One region of the Janthinobacterium sp. GW822-FHT07A03 genome, then DNA from elsewhere that is predicted to be linked to it. Evidence: predicted binding sites of a transcription regulator. Region 1 holds the regulator's gene; each other region holds the start of a gene.

Region 1 (3,393 bases):
GCGCCAGAAGCTCAACGCGATTCCATCCGAATTCAAGGATAAAGTGGTCTTGCTGGTCGACGATTCCATCGTGCGCGGCACCACCAGCCGTGAAATCGTGCAGATGGCGCGCGAGGCGGGCGCGACGAAAGTCATCTTCGCCTCGGCCGCGCCGCCGGTGATCTACCCGAACGTGTACGGCATCGACATGCCGACGCGCGACGAGCTGATCGCCTACGGCCGCACGACGGAAGAAGTCTGCCGCGAAATCACGGCCGATTACCTGGTGTACCAGGATATCGGCGCGCTGAAGCAGGCCATCGCCGACGTCAACCCGGCACTGGTCAACTTCGAGGCATCGTGTTTCGATGGCATCTACGTGACGGGCGACGTGTCGCAGGAATACCTGGACCGCCTGGAGTATGCGCGCCACCATCCGAAGGCGGCAGCGCCCGAAGATACACCGCGCTCCCAGCTGAACCTGAACCTCGCCACCACCGAAGGGTGATGTGGAGCCCGGCTATGGCCGGGCTTTTTTTTATCTGATATTTCTCGCTGCCTTGCGCGCCACTTGATTATGAGCAACAACAAAAACTACGGCTTTACCACCACCATCCTGCATAACGACCGCCGCAAGGGCATCGAGCATGGCTCGCTGCACAAGCCCGTGCACACTTCCGTTGCGTTTGGTTACGCCGACGCGCGCCAGCTCGCCTCCGTCTTCCAGGGCAAGGAGCCGGGCTTCCGCTATGGCCGCCAGGGCAACCCGACCGTCTCAGCGCTGGAAGACAAGGTCAACAAGATGGAAGACGGCGTGGCGACCCTGTGCTTTGCCACCGGCATGGGCGCCATCGGCGCCGTGGTGCAGTCCTTGCTGCGCGCGGGCGACCATGTCGTGTCGTCGGCCTTTCTGTTTGGTAATACCAACAGCCTGTGGCAAACGGTGACGGGGCAAGGCATCGGCGTGTCGTTCGTCGATGCCACTGATGTGGCGAACGTGGCGGAGGCCATCACGCCGGCCACGCGAATTGTTTTTGTGGAAACTATTGCCAATCCTCGCACGCAGATCGCCGACCTGGCAAAAATCGGTGACTTGTGCCGCGAGAAGGGTATTTTGTACATCGTTGACAACACCATGACGACGCCATACCTGTTCCGTCCGAAAGCCGTGGGCGCGGGCCTGGTGGTCAATGCGCTGACGAAATCCATCGGCGGCCACGGCAATGCCCTGGGCGGCAGCTTGACGGATACGGGTGTGTTCGACTGGACGCAATATCCGAATATTTTCGAGAATTACAAAAAAGCGGCGCCCACGCAGTGGGGCATCGCGCAAATCCGCGCCAAGGCCTTGCGCGACTTCGGCGCCTCGCTGGGGCCGGAAGCGGCGCACCATATCGCCGTCGGCGCGGAAACCATGGCCTTGCGCATGGACCGTACCTGTTCGAACGCCCTGGCGCTGGCCACCATGCTTGCCGCCGATCCGCGCGTGGCAGCCGTGCATTACCCGGGCTTGCCGTCGCACCCGCAGCATGCGCTGGCGACGGACTTGTTCCGCAGCTATGGTTCGCTGTTCAGCTTTGAATTGAAGGATGGCATCGACTGCTTCGATTTCCTCAATCGTTTGAATCTGGCCATTCCAGCGAGCAACCTCGGCGACACGCGCACCCTGGTCATTCCCGTCGCCCACACGATCTTCTATGAGATGGGTGCCGAGCGGCGTGCCAGCATGGGTATCGCCGAATCGCTGATCCGCGTCTCCGTCGGCATCGAGGACGAGGTGGATCTGCTCGAGGATTTCCGCCAGGCACTCGATGTATAAGTCGCCGGACAAATGAAAAGGGCCGCAACAGTCATGTTGTTGCGGCCCTTTTTGTGTGCAGTCGTTTAATGCCAGCTGCGCATCAAGCCCACGGCCAGGCCTTCCAGGGCGAATTCGTCTTCCGGCGACACGGTAATGACCTTGAAGTCGGGGTTTTCCGGCAGCAATTCGATGACGGAGCCCGTCTTCTTGTAGCGCTTGACGGTGACTTCGTCACCGATGCGGGCGACGACGATCTGGCCGTTCTTGGCGCTGTCGACCTTCTTGACGGCCAGTAAATCGCCATCCATGATGCCGGCGTCGCGCATGGACCAGCCGCGCACCTTCAGCAGGAAGTCGGGCTTGGCCGAGAACAGGGCCGGGTCCACGTTGTAGCTCGCTTCCAGGTTTTCCTGCGCCAGGATGGGCGAACCGGCCGCCACCCTGCCGATCAGGGGCAGCGACATCAGCAGCGCCGCCGGCACTTTCGATGGCGGCGCTTCGGCCGCCGCGCCGATCAGGCGGATGCCGCGCGAGGTGCCGGGCGAAATCTCGATGGCGCCCTTGCGGGCCAGGGCCTGCAAATGCTCTTCGGCCGCATTGGCCGATTTGAAACCCAGTTCATTGGCGATTTCGGCACGGGTGGGAGGAAAGCCCGTGTTTTCAATCGCGTCCTTGATCAGGTTCAGGATTTGTTCTTGTCGTGCTGTCAGCTTGATCATGAGCGGTGGGTGCATACTGAAATGCTGTCTATATGAACAGTCTGTATTTTTGTACAGTATCGTCCACTATGCAAGGGGATTTCCGTGTTTTCGGCGAATTTCGCAAGAAATACTTGTCCGCGGTCGGAAAGTGCGGTGGCGCGCGGCCTTTTCGGGCGCTGGTGCAAGCAATGATTGAAACGTTTGCAAAAGGCGGTTATAATCTTCGGCTGACCTTCCCACACCCGTCTTGACGCCGGGGTGGGCGATTATCAATCCGACCTGAAGGAGTTTGCATGCGTCATTATGAAATAGTCTTTATCGTCCATCCGGACCAAAGCGAGCAAGTGCCCGCGATGATCGAACGCTACAAAGCCAGCGTAACCACCCGCGGCGGTTCGGTTCACCGCGTGGAAGATTGGGGCCGCCGTCAAATGGCTTACTCGATCCAAAAGCTGCCTAAAGCACACTACATCTGCCTGAACATCGAATGCGACAACGAGACCCTGGTCGAGTTGGAAACAGCATTCAAATTCAATGATGCCGTGTTGCGTCACCTGACCGTTAAAATGAAGAAAGCTGAAACAGCTCCTTCGCCGATGATGAAATCGGTACAACGCGAAGACGCGGCCAAAAGCCACCGCACCGAAGCACCAGCAGCCGCTCCAGCCGCAGCAGCAGCTTAATTCTTGACCAGGATCGTGCGCTGAACCAGCTACAAGTCACCGCCATCATTGCCGAGCGCGAAATATTGCGCTATACCCCGGCAGGGCTGCCGATTGTGAATGCAGTATTGCAACACAGTTCGCAGCAGATGGAAGCAGGGATTGCCCGTTTGACCGAGTTTGATGTTGCCGCGCTAGCCGCTGGCGAAATTTCAGGCAGGTTCAGCCAGGCAAGCTTGGGCGGGGTGTA
Region 2 (3,393 bases), on a different contig from region 1:
CATCGCGCGCTTTCACCCACAGGCGCTGCGTGGTGTAGCGGCTGCCGTCAAAGCCGCCGACGATTTCCTGCTGCTTCAGCACCGTGCGCTGGCCATCCTTCATGCTGACATCGATGATGGTGGGCGGCGTGACAGGCGACTGGTACGACATGCGAAATTGCGTGGCCGAAAACTCCGGCGTGCCGGCGGCTGTGGCCAGGTAGACGGGGTCGTCGAACTGCACCGTCTTCCAGTTCTTTTGCGCAAAATCAAAGATGCGCGCGCGGTTCAGGGCACGCGCCTTTTCCATCACCACCAGATAGCCCTGGAAGACGTCGATGGACTGGATCACGGCATCCTTGTTGTGCGGCACGACGGGCTTCCAGTTCTTCGGCTGCGGCGCAGACAGGGGCGCGCTGACGACGCGGAAATTCTTCGCATCCTTGTTGGTGAGAATGTACAGCTGGCCGTCGCGGTGCTCGATGCCGTAGCGGTGGCCTTTTTCGCGTTTCAGCACGCTCTGGAAACTGCCTTGCGGCTTGCTCGTTGGCAACAGCAGCACTTCGGTCGTATCCGTGCTGCCCGAGGTGAGCACGAAGAACTGCCTGTCGTGCGTGCGGTCCACGTGGATGGCGAACTGTTCCACCGGCTCGTGGTAGACCTGTTGCGGCGCGCCGCCCAGGGCCAGGCGGAACACGCGGTCCGAGCGCTTGGTGGTGGCGTCTTCCTGCGCCAGCATCAGGGTGGCATTGTCCGCCGCCCAGGCCACGGACGTCACGCGCGGCATGCTGTCTGTGAGCAACTTGCCTGTCTTCAAATCCTTGACATGCAGCTCGTACTGGCGGAAACCCGTCGTGTCGGTGGTGTAGGCCAGCAATTGTTCATTCGGGCTGATGGCGAACGCGCGCACGGCAAAGAATTTGTGGCCTTCGGCCAATTGATTCTGGTCCAGCAAGACTTCTTCAAACGCCTGCGCATCGTAGGCGCCGCTGGCGCCGACGGGGCGGCGGCAGTGAATCGGATATTGCTTGCCCGCTTCTACGCGCGTGTAATAGTAAAAGTTGCCCTGGCGCGCAGGCACGGACAGGTCCACTTCCTGCATGCGTCCCTTGACTTCCGCATACACCTTGTCGGCCAGCGGCTGGATCGGCGCCGTGACGGCGGCCGTGTAGGCGTTTTCCGCGTTCAGGTAGTCGATCACGGCAGGATCGGTCTTCTTTTGCAGCCAGCGGTAGTCGTCCGTGACGACGGTGCCGTGGCGCGTTTCCTGCCAGGCCGTCTTGGCGGCGATGGGGGCGGTGGCGTCGGCGGCCAGCGCGGATGGCGCCAGCGTGGACAGCAGCAGGGCCGGCAGGATGGATGAGCAGGCGGCAATGCGGCGCAAGGCGTGATGTGCGGTGGACAAGGCAACTCCTTCGGTTCGTTGTTGTGCAGCAATTCTATTCTTGCTAAATAGAAAAGCCAATCATGATTTCAGTCAACACGGCGCGGCGCTTGCATCCACGGGCATTTCCAGCGATACTGTATATAACAACAGTATTTAACTGCATTCCGCCGCGAGGTGCCCTTGACCACATCTGCCTCCCCACTTCCCGAGCCGCCCGCCGCCCGCCGCTGGATAGCCCACCTGGACATGGACGCCTTCTTCGCGTCCGTGGAATTGCTGAAATATCCGGAATTGCGCGGCGAAGCCGTCGTCATCGGCGGCGGCCGGCTGCAGCAGCCCCTGCTGCAGGAAGATGGCACGCGGCAATTTGCGCGCATGCGCGACTATGTGGGGCGCGGCGTCGTCACCACCTCGACGTATGCGGCGCGCAAGTTTGGCGTGTTTTCCGCCATGGGCATCATGAAGGCGGCAAAACTGGCGCCCGACAGCATCCTGCTGCCCGCCGATTTCGAGGCTTACCGCGACTATTCGGCCCGCTTCAAGCAAGCCGTGGCCCAGTTGTGCCCCATCATCCAGAACGTGGGCATCGATGAAATCTATGTCGACCTGACGGAACATGGCGAGCAGGCGCCGGCCATGGCGGCGCGCCTGAAGGCGGCCGTGTTCGAGGCGACGGGCCTGTCGTGCTCGATCGGCCTGGCGCCCAACAAATTGCTGGCGAAAATCTGTTCCGACCTGGAAAAACCCGACGGGCTGACCATTTTGTCGCCCGAGGATATTGAAACGCGCGTGTGGCCCTTGCCGGCGAAAAAGATCAATGGCATCGGCCCGAAGGCGACGGCCAAGCTGGAAGCCTTGGGCATTATGAGCATCGGCGAACTGGCGCGGGCCGACATGGCCATGCTGCGCACGCAGTTCGGTGACCTGTACACGGGCTGGCTGCGGCAGGCGGCGCTGGGCATCGACGAGCGCCCCGTGCAGACGAGCCGGGAAACCAAGTCCGTCAGCCGCGAAACGACGTTCGAGCGCGACTTGCAGGTGGTGCGCGACCGCGCCACCCTGTCGGAAAAACTGGAAAGCCTGTGCACGCGCGTGGCGGGCGACCTCGACAAGCAGTCGCTGGCGGGGCGCACGGTGGGCATCAAGCTGCGCTTCGAGGATTTCAGCACCGTCACGCGCGACGTCACCCTGCCCAGCGCCACGGCGGACGCCGCCGCCATCCTGCGCGCCAGCCGCGACTGTTTGCGGCGCGTGCCATTTGAAAAGAAAATCCGCCTGCTGGGCGTGCGCATCTCGACCTTGTCCGATCCGGCCGTCGTGACGCGGCAGGCGCCGGCCCAGGCGGAGCTGTTTCCCGCCCTGTAGCGGCGTTTCCTACAAGATACATACCGCGCCAGACGGCGCTTTTGACGGCATTTTCACGTCGAAAGTGTAGAATGGCGTTCCCCTGGCACTACTGAAACAAACGGAAGACAAAAACTATGTGGTTCAAGAATCTTCAGATTTACCGCCTGCCCGCACCATGGGCCTATACGCCAGAACAACTGGAAGAGGCCTTGTCCTCGAACAAATTTACGCCGGCGACCAGCATGGATCTGATGCGCCAGGGCTGGGATACGCCACGCCCGAACGGCGGCCTGGTCCACGTGGTCAACAAGCAAATGCTGATCCTGCTGGGCACGGAAAAGAAATTGCTGCCAGCGACCGTCATCAACCAGGTGGCCAAGGCCCGCGCTGCCGAGATGGAAGAAGCGCAAGGCTTTGCGCCTGGTAAAAAGGCCATGAAAGAATTGAAGGAACGCGTGGCCGACGAGCTGCTGCCGCGCGCCTTCAGCATCCGCAGCAACGTCTGGACGTGGATCGACCCCGTCAACGGCTGGCTGGTGGTCGATGCCGCCAGCCCGGCGAAGGCCGATGAAGTCATCAAGCTGCTGTTGAAAGCCGTCGATAAACTGCCGCTGGAAAGCCTGCGCGTGCAGCGCTCACCCGTAGCGGTGATGACGGAATGGCTGCAGGCCGACGACGCG
Region 3 (3,393 bases), 150 kb from region 1:
CCGGGACGGGGCATGCCGGGCAAGCCGGGCGGCAAGTCGGGTGGCGCGCTTCTTGAAACGGGCTTGGCCGGCAGCGGCAGCCACTGGTTGGCCGCCTCGGGACGGTAATCGGCGCGCGGCACTGCCTGCAAGACATTTTCCATGCCCAGGCGCGCCACCAGCAATTCCAGCAGGCGCTGGCGCTCCTGCGGCGTGCCGCCCGGCTCGGGGAACAGGGTCTCGCTGGGCGGCGCCATCGGCTGCACCTGCAGCGCTTCCAGGGTCAGGCCGATCACGGGCGCGTCCAGCACCAGCTGCGCCAGGCGCTCCTTGAGCAAACGCAACAGATGCTCGTCGCGCCAGACGGCTTCCCCCAAGGCCAGGTCGATGACGGTGGGCGGGCGCGCCACCCTGCCCCGCTCGTGCGCCAGCAGCAGCTGTATGCGCTCGACGGCGAATTGCCGCGCGCACAGCCAGCCCGTCATCTGCTGCAGCAGCCGGCGCGCGCCGAACAGCAGCGCGTCGGCGTGCTCCACGCGGTCGAACAGTTCCAGGCTGGCGCGGAACGTGGGCGGCGCTTCGATCCAGACGAACAGTTCCGTGCCGTGGCCATGCGCATCGTCGAGCATGTCCAGCAGGGCCCCGCCGCAACGGCGCTGCAAGCCGGGCCGAGGCAAGTGGCGCAGCTGCCCCAGGGTGCGGCAGCCGATGCCGTCCAGCCAGTCGAGCCAGGGGCGCGCGGGCGGCAGCAAGGCGCACGGCAAGCCGTCGAGGCGGCGCACCAGGCTGGCCATGCTCAAGGTCCGGCCCCGGCGCGTAGCGGCGCGCGCCAGCAGCCAGGCACCGCGCGCCGTGGGAGCGCACGACAGCCGGGCCGTGTAGCCCAGCGCGCGCAAGCTGGCCGCGATGTGCCGGCACAGGGCGCGCACGCCGCCGAACAGGCGCAGGCTGGCGCCCGCATCGACCAGCAGGGTCGCTTCCTCGCCCTGCGCCACCAGCGGCGAATATTGCAGCAGCGCCAGCGCCACCGCCTGCAGGGCCTGCGCTTCCAGCTCGGGCGAGCGTTCGTGCAAACGCGCCTGCGGCGCCAGCATCAGCACGCCCGCGCGGCGCATGCCCGGCCGGATGCCGGCCGCCCGCGCCAGCGGCGACACGGCCATCACTTGCTCCTGCTCCAGCACCACGCCGAGGCTGTCAGCCGACCAGCGCGGGCAAAACACTTCGAGCGGGAGCCGGGGCAGGTACAGGCCGATCCAGAGTCGCATGACGCAGCAATAATGAAGGAGGTTGCAGTGGCAGGAACAACGGCGCGTCGCGCTGCGGTCCCCGGCGCTTGATGAAGCAGATCTCGATGCCGCCGGCGGCCGGGCGCACGGACAGGCGCAGCGGCGCCGGCGACGCATCCTGCGCGCCGTGCAGCGGGCGCAGCATGCAGAACAGGGTGTTGCCCGACTGCGCCGCCAGGTGCAGGCGGCGCAGGCTGTCGGCGCGCACGTGCGATTGCCAGAACAGCAGGGCGCCGCACGTGCCGCTGCGCAAGATGTTTTCTGCCGCCCACAGGGCATCCTTGCTGCCGGTGCTTTTGATCCACAGCAATTGCGACGGCGCCAGCCCCTGCGCGGCCAGGGCCAGCGCCTGCGGCGGATGGGGCGGCTGCAGCAGCACGATGGGCAAGCCCGGCAGCTGCGCCAGCGCGGGCGCCAGCAGCCGCAATTCGCCGCTGCCCGGCTGCTGCACCAGCAGATCGATGAGGTTGCCGCTGGGCCAGCCGCCGCCGGGCAGCTGCGCCGACAGGGCGGCAAAGCCCGTGTCCAGGCAGCGCGCGGCGCCCTGGCCCAGCTGCGATGCGCGCCATAAAGACGGGTGCAAGGCTTCCGGCGACGCCATCAATTGGGAATGTTGCATAATTGAATATGAAGATGAATACTGTATGCATATACAGTACTATCCAGCCCTGCTTTTGGCAAGGCTTATCTGCCAGATGGCGTGCCCGGGGCCGCTCCGCCATGTCCGAAAAACCCCGTTTCCCGCATCGATTGCTGTACCATAAGCACTCTCCTTACCGCTCGGCAATGCACCGGGCGGCTTCCTCCGTCCATAAGGAAACGCATTTGACCACCATCCAAATCATCAGCGCCATCGTCTTCGGCCTTGCGCTCATCCACACCTTCGCCGCCAAGTCGTTTGAGACATTATCGCGGCGCCACCCCCGCCATGCGGGCTTGCTGCACTTGCTGGGCGAAGTGGAAGTCGTGTTCGGCTTCTGGGCCTTCATCCTGATCATCATCATGGCCTTTGTCTCGGGCGGCGATGCGGCCATCGAGTATGCCGAGTCGCGCCATTACACGGAACCGCTGTTCGTCTTCGTCGTCATGGTCGTGGCCGCCTCGCGCCCCGTGCTGGACGCCGTGCAGCGCCTGCTGAAAGGCGTGGCGCGCGTGATGCCGCTGCGCACGGAACTGGCCCTCGTCTGGCTGGGCCTGGCGCTCGTGCCCCTGACGGGCTCCCTGATCACGGAACCGGCCGCCATGACCCTGGCCGCGCTGATGCTGGCGCCGCAAATCTTTCGTCCGGGCATCCCTGAATGGCTGAAATATGGCGCCTTGGGCGTGCTGTTCGTCAACGTTTCCATCGGCGGCACCCTCACCTCGTATGCGGCGCCGCCCGTGCTGATGGTGGCCACCACGTGGAACTGGGACAGCGCCTTCATGGCCACCCATTTCGGCTGGAAAGCCGCCATCGCCGTGCTGGTCAACGCCACGGGCGTGAGCATTTTGCTGCGCAAATATCTGCACAGCAACACCTCCGACATCAAGCCGAAGGCCGGCGAAGTGGAAGCGCCGAAAGTGCCACTGGCCGTCAGCCTCGTGCACATGATCGTGCTGGCCGGCGTCGTGACCCTGGCGCATCATCCCGTGCTGTTCATCGGCCTGTTCCTGTTCTTCCTCGGCTTCGTGCAGGCGTATGAGCGTTATCAAAGCCCGCTGATCCTCAAGGAAGGTTTATTGGTCGGCTTCTTCCTCGGCGGCCTGGTGGTACTGGGCGGCATGCAGCAATGGTGGCTGCAGCCCATCGTCTCGAGCCTGAAACCGCTGGCCCTGTTCTTCGGCGCCCTGGGCTTGACGGCGATCACGGACAATGCAGCCCTCACCTACCTCGGTTCGCTGATCGTCGGCATGACGGACGAAGCGAAATACATGCTGATGGCGGGCGCCGTGGCCGGCGGCGGCCTGACCGTCATCGCCAATGCGCCGAACCCGGCCGGCGTGGCCCTGCTGCGCCGCGGCTTCAAGGATGAATCGATCGGCGCCGTCGGCCTGCTGGCCGGCGCCCTGCTGCCGACGGCCGTGGCGGGCCTGGCCTTCCTGGCCTTGTAAGCTGCATCACGGGGCGGCTGCCGGCCGCCCCTGTTTT

The links. The regulator LexA, encoded in region 1, represses DNA repair genes until DNA is damaged. The targets are predictions, from matches to a motif close to ACTGTATNNNNATACAGT.
Region 2: dinB (DNA polymerase IV) is a predicted target of LexA. The motif match lies at 1,500-1,517, and genes of this name have one in related genera.
Region 3: imuA (translesion DNA synthesis-associated protein ImuA) is a predicted target of LexA. The motif match lies at 1,905-1,922, and genes of this name have one in related genera.

What each region holds. Positions count from the first base shown of each region.
Region 1 is NZ_JBXAKW010000001.1:323,488-326,880, forward strand. Features, by position in the region: gene purF (amidophosphoribosyltransferase) at 1-487, shown strand, start outside; gene AC1RJW_RS01460 (cystathionine gamma-synthase family protein) at 557-1,798, shown strand; gene lexA (transcriptional repressor LexA) at 1,864-2,499, opposite strand; gene rpsF (30S ribosomal protein S6) at 2,775-3,164, shown strand; gene priB (primosomal replication protein N) at 3,185-3,393, shown strand, end outside.
Region 2 is NZ_JBXAKW010000013.1:101,431-104,823, reverse strand. Features, by position in the region: gene AC1RJW_RS27620 (S9 family peptidase) at 1-1,384, opposite strand, end outside; gene dinB (DNA polymerase IV) at 1,547-2,731, shown strand; gene AC1RJW_RS27610 (recombination-associated protein RdgC) at 2,848-3,393, shown strand, end outside.
Region 3 is NZ_JBXAKW010000001.1:175,643-179,035, reverse strand. Features, by position in the region: gene AC1RJW_RS00850 (Y-family DNA polymerase) at 1-1,244, opposite strand, end outside; gene imuA (translesion DNA synthesis-associated protein ImuA) at 1,174-1,884, opposite strand; gene AC1RJW_RS00840 (putative Na+/H+ antiporter) at 2,091-3,356, shown strand.